DNA from 2 places in the Marinobacter psychrophilus genome. Region 1 is predicted to be linked to the other one. Evidence: riboswitches for the same ligand, from Rfam matches in the RefSeq annotation. Region 1 holds a riboswitch; the other holds the start of a gene.

The links. Region 1 has a riboswitch for cyclic di-GMP ahead of ABA45_RS01960 (DUF4402 domain-containing protein). Riboswitches for the same ligand answer to the same signal wherever they lie in the genome.
Region 2: it holds a riboswitch for cyclic di-GMP, as region 1 does, so the genes downstream of both, ABA45_RS18295 (PEP-CTERM sorting domain-containing protein) here and ABA45_RS01960 (DUF4402 domain-containing protein) in region 1, are expected to answer to the same signal.

Annotation. Positions count from the first base shown of each region.
Region 1 is NZ_CP011494.1:447,490-455,332, forward strand. It holds gene ABA45_RS01940 (hypothetical protein) at 1-46, opposite strand, end outside; gene ABA45_RS01945 (bifunctional diguanylate cyclase/phosphodiesterase) at 233-2,812, opposite strand; gene ABA45_RS01950 (DUF4402 domain-containing protein) at 3,611-4,162, shown strand; gene ABA45_RS01955 (hypothetical protein) at 4,200-4,418, shown strand; cyclic di-GMP riboswitch class I at 4,555-4,643, shown strand; gene ABA45_RS01960 (DUF4402 domain-containing protein) at 4,778-5,332, shown strand; cyclic di-GMP riboswitch class I at 5,384-5,472, shown strand; gene ABA45_RS01965 (DUF4402 domain-containing protein) at 5,608-6,165, shown strand; gene ABA45_RS01970 (DUF4402 domain-containing protein) at 6,497-6,970, shown strand; gene ABA45_RS01975 (fimbrial biogenesis chaperone) at 7,130-7,843, shown strand, end outside.
Region 2 is NZ_CP011494.1:2,290,761-2,298,603, reverse strand. It holds partial or broken gene ltrA (group II intron reverse transcriptase/maturase) at 1-1,050, opposite strand, end outside; partial or broken gene ABA45_RS10285 (exosortase/archaeosortase family protein) at 1,906-2,616, opposite strand; gene ABA45_RS19385 (PEP-CTERM sorting domain-containing protein) at 2,734-3,375, opposite strand; gene ABA45_RS18295 (PEP-CTERM sorting domain-containing protein) at 4,436-5,158, opposite strand; cyclic di-GMP riboswitch class I at 5,200-5,282, opposite strand; gene ABA45_RS10270 (tetratricopeptide repeat protein) at 5,477-7,843, opposite strand, start outside.

The sequences.
Region 1 (7,843 bases):
CATTGCTGAGGTACTTCACCACAGAGGGAAACTCTGCAATGGCCAAAGAGTGATTCAGGCTCGTTTCAGGTCTTGCAGGAGTACATCATATTCGGCCCCCAGCAGCGCCTGGGCTGTTATGCGGGCACTCTCCACCCGACTTCAATGTTCGACCAGAAAAGCGGCACCAATGTCGAGGTGATCAGTAACTCAGGTATCAGTGTGGCCAGGGCCAGGCGTTTACTCAGTCTCTTCATGATGCCGCGGGATTCACCGGCAAGAGGTCAGGCAGTTTTTTCAACTCGGCCAGAGGCATCGGCCGGGCAAACAGAAACCCCTGCAGGATATCGCAGTGCCGGCGGGCCAGGTCTTCCTGCTGTTCCCGGGTTTCTACCCCTTCCGCAACCACGGTCATATCCATGTGATGAGTCATGGTGATCACGGCCTCAACGATGGCGGCCACCTTGTGATCTGTTGCGATTTTCTCCACAAAGCTGCGATCAAGTTTCACTTTGTGAACGGGCAGGTCCTGAAGGTAACTCAGGCTGGAATAGCCAGTCCCGAAATCATCCAGGACCATGCGTACGCCCAGGGTTTTCAGGGTTTCCATCAGCTCGATCACCGGCTTGTCTCCGTCCAGCAGGACGCTTTCAGTTACTTCCATTTCCAGCAGTTGCGGCGGCAGGCCGGTTTCGTTGAGTACCCGGCGGACGTCGTCAAGGAAGCCGTCACGAACAAACTGCAGTGATGATATGTTGACTGCAACCGGCAATGCCTGCCCTCTATGGGCATTGAAGTCTGCCATTTCTGCGCAGGCCTGCTCGAGAATCCAGAGGCCTAGGGGCACTATCTGGCCGGTTTGCTCGGCCAGTGGAATGAATTCACCGGGGGAGACCATCCCCCGGGTGGGATGATGCCACCGCACCAAAGCTTCCACACTGCGCATGTGTCCGGTAACGGCGTCCACCAGCGGCTGGTAATGGATTTCAAACTGGTTTTCCTTCAGCGCGGCGTGAAGGTCATGCCTCGTATTTACGCTGAGCCGGTGGTGCTCGGTTTTCTGATAACTGTACCATTGCCAGGTGTTTCTGCCCTGCCGCTTAGCCCGCTCCAGGGCAAGGCCGGCAAATCGGAGCAGTTCATAGGGGGCGGCCAGAGGCCCGCCGTTACAGGCAATCCCGATGCTGGCACTGATTTGAACCATCTGGCCATCCACGTCGATCGGCTGAGCAATGTTAGCCAATATACGCTTAGCCAGCTGGATGACCTCGTTTCGGTTCGTGTAGCCGGCTACCAACAGGCCAAACTCATCCCCATCCAGTCGGGCAACGGTCGCCTCAGGCTCGATCAGATCTGTCAGGCGCTGGGCAATGGTGATGAGTACCTGGTCGCCCACAGGGCGTCCTAGGTCATCATTAATATGTTTGAACCCGTCCAGGCCCAGATACATGGCGGCCAACGATACACGCCCATCATCCGCAGTCAATGCGTCACGCAGTGTCGCTTTAAACAAGGCCTCGTTAGGTAAGCCAGTTAGCAGGTCATAGGTTGCCTGAAAGGTAATCTGAGCTTGCTGCTCCTTTTGGTGGCTAATATCTTGCAGGGTGCTGATGAAGTGAGTGCAGAGGCCTTCCGTGTCAAACACGGGGCTGACCCGGAGATGGTTCCAAAAAGTCGTGCCGTCTTTCCGATAGTTAATCAGCTCAACGTTAATCTTGGTTTGATGGCGCAAGCCGCGCTCTATGGTTTCGACGGCTTCCGCTGATGTGTTTTCGCCATTAAGAACGTGCCAGCTATGCCCAACGATGTCGCTGTGGGTATAACCGGTTATTTCTGAAAACGCCGGGTTGGCATAGACCATCAGCATCTCTGGATGGAGTGCGTCTACCATAACGATACCGCTGGGATTTGCTTCTATGCCACGTTTGAGCAGGCGCATTTCCGCATCCTGATCTTTGCTATCGGTAATGTCTCGGCAGATACCGTAGACGCCAACAATCTCACCCTGAATGGTGACCGGAAAGTTGGTGATCTCCAGAAAGTAGGGGTGGCCAGCTGCGTGGTTTCGTATGGTTTCGTAGGTGATGGTCTCACCGTTTTGGGCTCTGTCAAACGCCTTCTGGGATAGTGCGCGGTGCTCAAGTTCAACAAAGTGATTGAAGTGTAGGCCATACAAGCGATCTGCCGTATAGCCGGTAATGCCTTCCATAGCCGTGTTACAGCTCTGGAAGTGGCCACCCATATCAAAGAGGCACATTCCATAAGGATGGTTATCGAACAGGGCTTGATGCTGCTCGGAGAGGACGTAAAAGTCTTCCGTATCCCGGTGGCGGAGAATGGCCAGTGCGGTGAGGGAAGCGCCCCGGGCTAGATTGCGCTGAGCTTCTGCGGTCGGGCTAGCGGGTGCAGAATAGTAGGTGGCGAAGGTGCCCAGGAGCTCCTTCTTCGAGGTTAGAATTGGCATTGACCAGCAGGCAATCACTCCCTCTGCCTCAGCAATGTCACGGTAACCGTCCCAGCAGCGATCTTTCTGAATATTTTCAGTAATAACCAGGTTTTTGGTGAAGGCCGCCGTGCCGCAAGTGCCCATGTTCTCAGCCACTGGAATGTCCTGCATGGCCCGGAAAAAATCATCAGAAAACCGGCTGGTGGGCATTAGGCTTAGATTCTTGGTGTCCGGGTTAAACCGCATGATGGAAACCAGCGCACCGGGCATCATACTATCGGCCCAGACAGCTATCGCGTCCAGGGTCTGTTCCAGCGGGCGTTGCTGTGCGATCAATTCATGGATTTCCTGCTGCGCTTTCAGCACAGAAAATTCAATGTCACTCATGGTGCTGCAGTCCGTTCTGCTGTGGGGCTAGAAGCGGAAAGCTGCTCCAGCGAAACCGTAGTGAGATGTTCAAACAAGTGCACCCGAGGAACTGATTTGGCAGGCTTAACATGATTTTTTTATGCTTCTGTGTAATGGTTTGGCTCAGAGATAGATATTCTACTATAGCATTGAAATGGGTGACCTATATGGTGCATATCAAACGTTCATTAGACCGAGTGTTGCACTTGGAAGCTGCCCAGCCTCACCTCGTTGACTACTTGAACAAACTCGCTAGAAGACTGTGCAGCTTAGTTAATTTTGTCGTGCTTCGCACAGATTACGGGGTGACTGGAGTGCTGTTCGGAATTCGTTGGCCACTACAAAATTCCATTCGCGGTTTTCTGAGTTTACCCTTAAGCCACTTCCAACTTTGGCAGATTCCTGACGATTTCTTGTGCCTTTAAGCTGGGCAGTCATCATCATTCCCTAATCTATTTGTCTAACCAGCAGGCCAGAGGGTCATTCTGCAGTATCTGACAGGCGTACGACTTCACCTACTTGCGAGGAAAGCAGATCTTAGCTACCTTAAAAATTATAAAAAAGTGAACCTGTCGAAAAGTAATAACGCAAAGTTACCGTTCGAGCGGACTTAACAGCTCTATGACAGCGGGAACGCCTACATTTCATGTATGTCTTCCGAGTATGTGTTCGCTGCATCCGCCTTCACCGTTGTGTGTTCGAATCCTCCCCGACGGGTATTAAATCAAGCAATTGCTAATCGTCATAATCCGGCGGCATGCTTACAGGGAAATCACCATGAACTCATCTATTTTCCTTAACAAAACTTTTCGACGTGCTGCGCTGGCTTCGGCTTTTACGCTCTGGGCATTTGGGGCGCCTAGCAGTTTCGCTGCCGGCGCTACAAGCAATTCGAGCGCCACCGTAATCGTACCAATCGCAATCACAAACTCGGCGGATCTGAATTTCGGTAAATTTGCGCCTGGCGCCGGTGGCGACGTGACCGTTGCCACCGATGGTGTCCGAACAGCAAGCGGGCCTATTCTGTCTTCCGCAGGTTCCACTCCAGCCGCCGCCAAATTCGACGTCACGGGTGATAACAGCGCGACCTATGGTATTACTTGGTCTGGTGCTGCCATGCTGACTGACTCCGTTTCTTCGGAGACTATGGCTTTGAGCAAGATAAGTGACCTTACCGCTGCCGGTGTAACAAACGGTGAAGTTACAAGCGGTGAGCTGGGCGCTGGCGGCGCCCAGTCCATCTACCTGGGTGGCGAGCTGTCCGTTACTTCAGGCCAGGCTAATGGTACTTATATTGGCGACGTGACAGCGACTGTAGAGTACAACTAAACGTCCGCCTAACTCGAGAAAAGCGAGTGCCAATCGGATGATTGCGCTGATGCATCTCGACCTGCGGCTGCCGGCTGACAAAGCACCGGTTCTGGCGTTTGTTGTGGAGCGAAGTGGCAACCAGTCCGTTTATGGCTATTTGACCATCAGCCTTACTCCGCATAGCGGTAGCGAGCAGGTGATTACCCGCGCCAACGGCGTTGCAATCTATACACCAAACCCTAGATATATGGGGTTTGGCGAGGTTTCTGCGTAACGTTTGGCCTCAAGAATCGCTGACAACGTTGTGCTTTCTATGCTGAACCAGAGTAGTGAAGGGCTGTCCTGCAGTATTTGGACAGGTACGTGACTTTGCTTATTTACTAAAAAAGCAAATCTCAGTTAGTGTCAAATTGTAGAAAAGGTAAACCCGTCGAAAGGCGGGGACGCAAAGTTACCGGTCTAACGGACTAAACCGTCCTATGACAGCGGGACCGCCAACATTTATGTGTTTTTTCGGATGCAGTTTTATTGTGTCCGCCGCACCAAGATTGTGTTTTCGGACCCCCCCGACTGGTATTAAACCAAGCAGTTGTTAACCGTCAATCCGGCGGTATGCTTAATAGGGGAATTTTAATGAACTCATCCATTTTCTTTAACAGAACTTTTCGTTTTGCTGCGATGGCTTCGGTCGTTGCGATCGGGGCATTTGGTGCGTCTAACAGCTTCGCAGCCAAAGCAGCTTCAAGCAATTCAAGCGCCACCGTAATCGTACCAATTGAGATCTCAAAAACGACGGATCTGATTTTCGGTAAGTTTGCGCCTGGCGCCGGTGGCGAAGTGACTGTTGCCACCGATGGTGCCCGAACAACAACCGGGCCTATTCTGTCTGTCTCAGGTGCCACTCCAACCGCCGCCAAATTCGACGTCATAGGTGATAACGACTCGACCTACGGTATTACTTGGTCCGGCGCTGCCGTGCTGACTGACTCCGGTTCTTCGGAGACTATGGCTTTAAGCAAGATCAGTGACCTTACCGCTGCCGGCGCAACAACCGGTGAAGTCTCAAGCGGTACGCTGAGCGGTTCCGGCGCCCAGTCCATCTATCTGGGTGGAGAGTTGACCGTTGGTGCAACCCAAGCTGACGGTAATTATACTGGCGACGTGACAGCGACTGTAGAGTACAACTAAGCGGCCGCCGTGCTCGACAAAAGCGAGTGCCAAGCTTCAATTACGCTAAGAAAGTAGAAAAAGTAAACCCGTCGAAAGGCGGGGACTCAAAGTTACCGGTCTAACGGACTAAACCGTCCTATGACAGCGGGACCGCCAGCATTTATGTGTTTATTTTGGATGCAGTCTTACTGTATCCGCCGCACCAAGATTGTGTTTTCGGACCCCCCCGACTGGTATTAAACCAAGCAGTTGTTAACCGTCAATCCGGCGGTATGCTTAATAGGGGAATTTTAATGAACTCATCCATTTTCTTTAACAGAACTTTTCGTTTTGCTGCGCTGGCTTCGGTCGTTGCGGTCGGGGCATTTGGTGCGTCTAACAGCTTCGCAGCCAAAGCAGCTTCGAGCAATTCAAGCGCCACCGTAATCGTACCAATTGAGATCACAAAATCGGCTGATCTGGTTTTCGGTAAGTTTGCGCCTGGCGCCGGTGGCACAGTGACCGTTGCAACCGATGGTGCCCGAACAACAACCGGGCCTATTCTGTCTATCTCAGGCTCCACTCCAACTGCCGCCAAATTCGACGTTACAGGTGATGACAACTCGACCTATGGTATTACTTGGTCCGGCGATTCTCAGCTTACTGGCGATGACGCTGGTACTTCTACTATGGCGTTGAGCAACATCAGTGACCTTACCGCTGCCGGCGCAACAACCGATGAAGTCGGAACCGGTACGCTGAGCGGTTCCGGCGCCCAGTCCATTTACTTGGGTGGCAAGTTGACCGTTGCGTCAGACCAACCTGATGCTAATTATACTGGTGACGTGACAGCGACTGTAGAGTACAACTAAGCGTCCGCTTCACTCGAGAAAAACGAGTGCCAAGTTGATGAAATTCAAGGTGGGGTATCAACAACTTTTTAGATGCGCCTCCCTTGAATTGACACTGATAACGACAATCGCCGTTATCAGTGTCAATGCGTTTGCAGACAGCATCAATATTGCGGCCAGTACGGTTGTCATTGCCCCGTCAACGTCAATGATATTATCTTGATATACTCTCCAAATGCTTTTATCAGCGACGTGATGTTAAATGTCGCCGATGATACCCGATCCGCCAGAAACAATGTCGGCGTTACCGTGACGGACAACGAGTATGGTCATTCCAAAAAGAAGCGCCGCAATGACGTCATGCTTGCCGAGAATACTGGCCGGCGTCGCCCTGGCTTCAATGGTGGTTCCCGCCAGTTTGGCACAAGCGAGCGTTGCGATCGACAATGTCCAGAGCTTGTCCTTTGGCAGTTTTGTGGCCGGTAACAGCGGTTCCGTGACGGTCAGTACCAATGGCAATCGCAACGCCGGCGGCGGCGTCGTGCTGATACCATCGAGCCAAGGTACCGCTGCACAATTTACGGTCAGTGGCGACCCTAACGCGACCTATACCATTCAACTGCCCGGTAATGACTTCGTCAGCTTGAAGGGTTCGGGTATCGATATGTTCATCAACAATTTTCTCAGTACCCCCTCAGGCGCGGAAGGGCAACTGGGAGCCGGAGGCTCACAGGCCCTATCGGTTGGAGGAACGCTCAATGTGGGCAGCGACCAAGCCCACGGCAGCTACTCCGGCACCTTCTCCGTGACAGTGAGCTACAATTAAACGGCAGTCGCCCGCGTCGGCTTGCCCGGATGAAGCTAATAAGGATCCCGAACAATGCCACACGCCTTGAACCAAAAAAACAGAGCCATGAATTTCTTTCACCGACTCACTCTGTTCGTCCTCCTCCTTTTATTACCTGTGAGCCATGCCTTGGCTGAGATGATGTTATATCCGACCAGGATCGTCTTCGCAGGAAACCAGCGCGCGGCGCAACTTGAACTGATCAATAATGGCACCGAGAGCGCAACCTATCGCATTTCCCTGGTTAATCGCCGAATGAGCGAAACTGGCGCATTTTCGGGGATAGACGTTCCACTGCCTGGCGAACAGTTCGCCGAGGACATGCTGAGGTACTCCCCCCGCCAAGTGACACTAGCTCCCGGAGCCGGACAGGCCGTTCGGATTATGGTCCGCAAACCCGCCAATCTGGCACCCGGCGAGTACCGCTCGCACATGCTTTTCGCCAAGCAACCCAATCCTGAGGGCAGAACCAGCGTTGAGAGCAGCAATGCCACGGCCGACAACGAGATCGGCATCACGCTGACGGCACTGGTGGGCGCGTCCATTCCAGTGATTGTGCGTCATGGCAACACCGACGCCAGTGTTGCACTGACGCACCTCGACCTGCGGCGGCCGGCTGACAAAGCACCGGTTCTGGGGTTTGTTATGGAGCGAAGTGGCAACCAGTCCGTCTATGGCGATTTGACCATCAGCTTTACCCCGTATAGCGGCAGCGAGCAGGTGATTGCCCGAGCCAACGGCGTTGCCATCTACACACCGAACCCTTTACGGCGCGCAAGCATTTCGCTGGGCCAGCTAAACGGATCTCGACTTACCAACGGAGCCCTGCGGGTCACCTATCGAGAACAGGCG
Region 2 (7,843 bases), 1.8 Mb from region 1:
CCTCCCGAACGTCGAGTCAGTTGCCGGATCCGCAACTTGAACGCTTGCAATGCCTTCGCTGAGACCGCACGGCGGACGTCGCCGTTCGGACTCTGCCATAAAGCATAGCCAAGGAACTTGCGTCCAAACACGCTCGTCACTGCACTCTTGGATTCGTTAATCTTCAAATGCAGTGTGTCGTAGCAGCGCCTCAGCAGCCGCATCACCCGCTCTCCCGCCTTCTGGCTGCGCACGTAAACGTTGCAGTCATCGGCGTATCGGGCAAAACAGTGCCCTCGGCGTTCCAGCTCCCGATCCACTTCATCCAGCAGCACGTTGGCCAGCAGCGGCGATAGGGGGCCGCCTTGCGGCGTCCCGTCCACTCGCCGGGTGATCACACCACCCTCCATAATCCCCGCGTTCAGGTAGGCGCGAACCAGCCGGATCAGACCGGGGTCGTTCACGCGTTTCCTCAGGCGGTCGATCAGAATGTCGTGATTGACGCGATCAAAGAACTTGGACAAATCCACATCAACCACAATGTGGCGGCCTTGCTGGACGTATCGCTGGGCGGACAGAACGGCATCGTGGGCACGGCGGCCCGGGCGAAAGCCGCGACTGTGCTCGCTGAAGGTAGGATCAATCAGAGGTTGCAGCACGTGCAGCAGTGCTTGTTGAATCAGACGGTCGGTCACGGTGGGGATACCCAGTTCCCGCTCACTTCCGTCCGGTTTCGGTATACCTACCCGACGGACAGGCTGTGGCCGGTACGTGCCTTCCAGCAGTTGCTGCCGAAGGTCAGGCCAAGCCCATCTCAGGTGTTCGGCGATTTGGCTGATATCCAGACCGTCGACACCTGCGGCGCCTTTGTTCGCCTTTACGCGCTTCCATGCCCGTTGCATATTCTCTCGCGCGAACGCCTGTTCTAGCAGGCTTCGCTCTGCGCCCTTCGGATCTCGACGCGGGAGTTCTGTTTCATCGCGGGACACGCAACGGCAAGGCTTCACCTTCCCGTTGCGTGACCCGCCCCGCGTATGCGGGCATCTGATGCCTGGCAGACCTCATCGTCAAGTCGTTTGACGCTCCTTCTCGTTCGGCCCTTCGCTCCGTGGTGGAGCTACTATGGCCTCTGCTGACTTCTCGCTCCGTGTTTCCACGTCGCCCTTTCAGGCATGAGGCGAGATCTCCCCGGGTAAGAACACACTCCTTCACCGCACAACCGCCGGATATACACCACCTCGCTTTGGCCACAAGAGCTTCGCGGCTTCTTGCCCGCTCGCCCTGCTTAGCAGTGCCTCATATCCGATTCTTGTTCATCGGCTCACGGTTTACGCTCCACGCTTCCTCCCCACGGTCGGTCACCCTTCCTCAGTTGCGCTTCACTTCGTTCGCTGTGGCCAGCTTACGGGAGGACTTGCACCTCCAGGAGTGCGCCCGTGCCGGGCGCACAAAAAAAACCAGCCGAAGCTGACTTTTTCACTTAACCCTAAGCGGCTAGTAGCTTCAGAAAGCAATATAGCGGTCAAGTTATAAAAGTACACGAAATACAAAAGGGTAGAATCGGTTAAAAAGTAATCGCCAGTGCGAGGGTACGGTAAGTGTATAAAATGTCGACGCCGTGCCTGTCGTGATTTTGCAGTTTTTGCATGGGGAACGTAATTCGCTAGGGAATACAACGATGTCACCTTTACAGAGGGATTTTCGTTCTCGGCAGCTGTATAGATCTATCGCTCGTTCAAGTTGCGCGAGTTCCCCATGGCAAGTTTTAAAATCAATAGGTTGAGGTAATGAGCGACAGCGTAAAGAAAGTCGACGCTTTTTACTGGGGTTTTGATAGTACTGAGGCAGGTGCTGGTTATTCAGAATTGGAAATACACAAATTTAAAACAAAAAAAGCCAGCCGAAGCTGGCTTTTTTCAGGCCTGATTAAATCAAGACTTCTGGCGCCGACGGGCTGCGCCAAGGCCTACAATACCAAGACCTAGAAGAGTCAAGGTGCCTGGCTCTGGGACTGTCGTTCAATATAGATGTCATGGCGTCCAGCAGGATAGTGATGGCGAAGTAGCGAGTACCGGAGCAGCCGTCTTCAATGACCAGCCGGCCGAAGGGCACGGTAATGCTGTTGCCTTCTATGAGTGCTGGCATATCCATCCAGCGCACCCAGGTACCCACTACGGCGCTTGCAAGGTGGACGAGTGCCGGTACTAAATCGGTCCAGAACGGTAACGATAGTGACAAAACCAGAATGTAAGGCAAAAAGCTGATTAGGCGCTGCTAGCCCAGTAACGCCCAGGTTACGCCAGCGATGCCCGCGGGCAGGGCAAAATAGGCGAGGGTGTCGATGCGGGCAGGTTCCAGCGCGGCCCAGCCCAGGGTGATCACAATTAAGGCCAGTGCGCCGGTTTTGTAAAAGGGCCTTTGCTGATGGGTTAACGCTTTATTTGGCGCCGGCGGGTGGGTGATAACCAACCACAGAAAAATGAGTGCGGTTGCGAGGCCGTGGGCGAGGACTTGTTCGAATTCTAGCCAAGCCTCGCCAAGCCTGACCCAGGTGGGCAAGAAGATCAAAACAGAGATCGCAGTAGCCAGCAAATAGGGTTTTGCTACTGGGATATTTTGTAGTGTTTTCCGTAACATTGCGCGTCCACCGAGTGTTATAAACGTGTTCAGCATACTGGGCTTTCAGGTTTGGGCAAACACAAAAACAAGACAAAAAAAAGCCAGCTGAAGCTGGCCTTTTTCAATGCTGAACAATCAGGCTTTCTGACGACGACGGGCTGCGCCCAGGCCGGCAATGCCGAGGCCCAGAAGAGCTAGTGTGCCAGGCTCTGGAACGTCAGTAACGATGACGTTGTCCAGAAAGTTCCCTATGGTGCCAGTGGATGGAACGATGGCTTTGAACGCTATCTTAGAAGTTTCTGATGTCGCCATAAAATTGTAAGTGGCGAGAGACCAGTCTCCTCTTGGCCCATTAACGATGTTAAATGTGTCTCCGTTATCACTTTCGTCTCCGAGGTAAAAGCTGAACTCTTCTGCTGGGTTGGTGTTTGCTCTTGCGCTGTAAGCGAAAGACACCTCATAGATGCTTCCGATTACTGAATCAAAGCTTTGGAAAATTGAGTAAGGGCCGCCATTCGTAGAGTTTAACTCGAGGTACTGGGATCCATCGTATGGGGCAGGTCCCCTCGGTTGAGCGCCAATGTCACGGTTCCAAAGCTCTACTTTTCCAGTTGAGCCCCATCCTGGCAGACTTGTCAGGAACGTAGATCCAGAAACCCCTGGGTCTTCGAAACTACCATTAGTAAGAAGATTTGCGTTTGCTAGCGAGCTCACGCTCAAAACGGCAGCAGCTACAACGCCTGTAAGGAGTGCGGTTCTCAGTTGTACTTTTTTCATGATGATTCACCTGTGGTTTTGTTGATCTCTGCGCCAAAAATGATTTGAGCCGGGAGGTTTTGAGTCTTAACTTTGGGCAGCTTTAGACTTGATGTATTGCTAGCAAAAAAAAGGCCAAGTTATTAATTAACATTTAATACAGTAGGTTAGAGTATATTTAAGACTGAAAAAAAGAGCGATTCTGGGATATATGTATAAAATGTCGACACCAGTATTTGTGTTGAGGCGGCCATGGGGGTTTGCTGTGCCATGTAAAACGAGATCTTTCCGGCTCTGGCCTGTCTGGAGCTTGGTTTGATCATGCTTAGGGGGGTTACGTTGGTGCGAGCCGCTTCCTGGGTCTGTGTAAAAAAACCTGATACGCCATAAAAAAAGGGCTGCTGAACGTGTGGTTCAGCAGCCCTTATAAGTGGGGCGTTTTGAGGTAGTGTCAGAAAATTTTACATAGATTGCTTTACAGTATTCAGGTGCTCCTGCATCTCCACACTTTCCGGCGCCAGTGCCTGCTCGATAAGCAAGGCAGGGACAGATTTGAAATCTGTCCCTAGTCTGGTTTTGGCCCATAAAAAAGCCAGCCGAAGCTGACTTTTTCACTTAACCCTAAGCGGCTAGTAGCTTCAGAAAGCAATATAGCGGTCAAGTTACAAAAATACACAAAATACAGAAGGGTAGAATCGGTTAAAAAGTAATCGCGAGTGCGAGGTTATGGTAAGTGTATAAAATGTCGACGCCGTGACTGTCGTGATTTTGCAGTTCTTGCATGGGGAGCGTAATTCGCTAGGGAATACAACGATGTCACCTTTACAGAGGGATTTTCGTTCTCGGCAGCCGCATAGATCTATCGCTCGTTCAAGTTGCGTGAGTTCCCCATGACAAGTCTTAAAATCAATAGGTCGAGGTAATGTAAGGTAATGAGCGATAGCGTAAAGAAAGTCGACGTTCGTTTTTAGGGGGGGGTGTTGATAGTGCTGAGGAAAGTGCTGGTTATTCAGAATTGGAAATACACAAATTTAAAATAAAAAAAGCCAGCCGAAGCTGGCTTCTTACTACTCAACCGAAATCAGGCTTTCTGACGACGGCGAGCTGCGCCAAGTCCTGCAAGGCCAAGGCCGAGGAGGGCCAGGGTGCCGGGCTCGGGGACCGGGATTACGTCGGAGATGCCTACGACCATGTCATTGTAATCACCATCGTTGCTGCAGTTGGTATTGCAAAGATCTTCGAAGGCAAGAACCACATCGCTACCGCTTAGGCCAGACACTGAGTTGCTTGACGTATCAAACATGAGCATATGGTCAAAGCCGTCCGAGTTTAGTGAGGTGTGGCTGTACCAGGTAAAGCCGTTATTGTTAACGGTATTGGCCAGATAAAAACCAAAGTTTTTACCGATGTTGGCAACAACATTGGTTGATGCGTTGGTGGCAGTTCCTGCGAGCAAGTCAAATTCCACGGTCGCATCTGTGGTGAAGCCGCCGGTACCCGGGCTTTGCGATCCTGAGAACAGCTCAAGCGTATCACCAACAACCACGTTGCCGGACCCATCATAGGAAAAACTGTAGATGCCAAAGTTGTTGTTGTTTCTGAATCCTGCCAGTTCAAGAAACAAAAAAGCCGTAATATCATCGTTGTTGTTGCTAGTGTCTGTCAGCACAACTGATTCGAGACCAGTATCAGTGACGCCATTGTAGGTGCCATTCGAAAGGATGGTGCCCAAGCTTGGCACCGCGTGGGCTGCTGCTGAAGCCAAGCATAATGCTGCTACGCAAAGAGTTGTTTTAAATTTCATAGGTGCTCTCCGGTTGTTTAGCTCTAATTCCGTATAGTTCGCCTTGCAACCAGGCTATCTCTTCTTCTTGTTGAGACCCTTGGCTTTCCGTCCCATCTTCGCAAATGGTTTGGCTTCTGGTCAGGCTCTTGCCTTTTCCCTATGCAATATGAAGCGATTACTGTGCCAACTTTCAAATTCATTGTTTATTAAAGGTTTTTTTACGTTCTGATTTTGTGCCTGTAAAGAAACCTGACATTCGCATCAAAAAAGCCGCTGAATAGTGGGTTCAGCGGCTTTTTTGGTTTTGCTAGCTAACCTGCGGAGTGTCAGGTTGCTTTACAGTGCCTCGTTAATGGCTTTCAAGTGTCCCTGAATTTCTGCGTTGTCTGGCGCTAGCGCCAAGGCCTTCTCAATGATGGGCTTGGCCTCTGCGTGGTTACCGCCCAGGTGCAGAACCCATCCGTGGGTGTCGAGTATGTCTGGCGCTTCGGGCGCCAGCTCGCTGGCGCGGCTGGCGAGTTCTACGGCGCGGCTGTTGTTCTTTTCACGTAGTAGCCAAGCCAGGTTGTTCAGCGCCACCACGTTGTTAGGCTGCGTTAACACAACTTGTTCATACAACTCGGTTGCTGCCTGATCCTGCTGTTGGTTCATTTGCAGGTCGGCCTGGGCCATTAGAATGGCGACGTGGTTGTTGTGGGTTTCTGCGGCGGCTTGAAGTGCTTCTAGCGCCTCAGCATTTTTACCCTGAGTGATGAGTATGCGGGCAGGCAGCAGTGCGAAGCCGACGTTTTCGGGCTGAATGGCAATGGCTTCTGCTGCTTTAGCCAGGGCCGTTGAGTAATCTTCGGCCTGTGCGCTGATAACAGATTCTGCGGCCAATAGCTGTCCGTAGGCTCTGTAGCCGATGGGGTTATCTTCGTTGGCCATTGGCTCAAGAATCGTTCGTGCATGTTTTACATCGCTTTGTTGTATGTGGATTAACGCAGACAACAAGCTGGCGTTTGGTGCCAGTGGCGGATGCGTTTCAGCAACGGTGCCCAGCCACTGTTGAACTTCTTCCACGCTGTGGGTGGTAGCGTAAATCTGGCCGGCCTGCTGAAGCGGTCCGATCACCTCCGGGGTTATAACGGCGGCGGCCAGGAGTTGTTCAACGGCTTTGTCTGGGCTGTTGGTCGAGGCATACAGGCTTGCCAGGGCCAGGCGCGCCTGCTGCATATCTGGGTTGTCTACTGTCAGTTGCTCAAGGCGAATCAAAGCGAAGTCGGAGTTACCCATGCGCCCGTCGGCGATTGCCGCCAGCAGGAGCGCTTGAGGCTCGTTGCCGTAGCCATTGACCAGCGAATCGCGTACGTCTTCGGCTTCGCGGGTTTCACCGCTGTCGATCAGCAGGCTTAAATAGATAGCTGTGCTTGCCCAATCTGCTGGCTGGGCGGTAAACGCCATCCGCAATTGGCCCAAGGCCTGTTCGGTTTGCTGGTTATTGATGTAGTGCCGGGCCAGCGCAATCCTTAAACGGGTGCGATCGGGTTCGTTGCTAATGGCTTTGCTCAAACTGGTGACGCCCGCGGCTTCCTGGCCGGGCATGCTCAGGGCCAGAACGCCGTGCATGGCCAGCAGATCGTTGTCGTTGGGGCGGGCTTTTACGGCACGTTCCAGAGTGGCGAGTGCTTCTTCCCGTTCGCCCACGTCAATCTGGGCCATGGTAGAGGCCCGAATAAAGCGGGTTGGGGTGGTTTCCGGGTCCAGATTTCCAGACAGCAATTCGGCGCCTTCTTCCAATTCACCGGTACCTGCAGACAGGGTGCCCAACATTAAGGCCAGCTGTTCGTTGTCGGGGTCTAGCTTGCGCATGTCCCGCAGCATGGTTTTGGCTTCGTCAAAGTTGCCAGCTTGAATGGCGGCGATAACGGCTTTGCTCTGTTCGCGGGAGCCTGAGTCGGTTTGTTCGGCCAGGATGCGGCTGTATACCTGGGCTTCGGTGATTTTGCCCTGTTCAGTCAACACCCGTGACAACAGCGACAGTAACTTGCCTCTTAATGGCATGAATATGTCGGATGCCGGCATTTGGGTAACGGCGTCGGTGAGTGTGGCGGTGGCGGGCTCCAGTTCATCAAGCTGGTATTGGGCCAGGCCTTTCAGATAGAGAACGGCTGGCGTGGTTTCGTGGCTGGCCAACCAATCGTTGGCGGCCCCGAGCGCCGTGCGGGCATTGCCTTGTTGAATATGGGTCTCTATTAGACCGGTTATCGCATCCACGCTGGTTGAGTAATTGGCGCTAATGTCTCGGTAGGCGGTGATTGCTCCGTCTACGTCGCCAGACAAGCGCATGGCTTTGGCTTCGATCAGGGACGCTTCGAGTTTTTCATCAGAGCTTTCGGGGTTTGCCAGTGCCAGGGTTTCGATGGCAGACAGGTGTTTGCGTTCTTCCACATAGGCCCGGGCCAAAGGCAGGGCCACCGCTTGCGGGTAGTCTTTCAGCCAGGGCTCCAGCAGCTCAACGGCCTGTTTGTTGGCGCCCAGTTCCAAGTAGAGTTCGCCCAGCCGGGCAATGTGGCTGACGTTGTCTGGCTCGGTCTGGATAGCGTTTTTGATTTCGAGAATAGCCGAGCGGAACTGGCCCTGCTCGGCGTAGGTGTCTGCGCGACTCAGGTGCGACAGCGCTTCGGAGGTATCCGGGCCGCTGTTACAGGCGCTCAGCAAGGG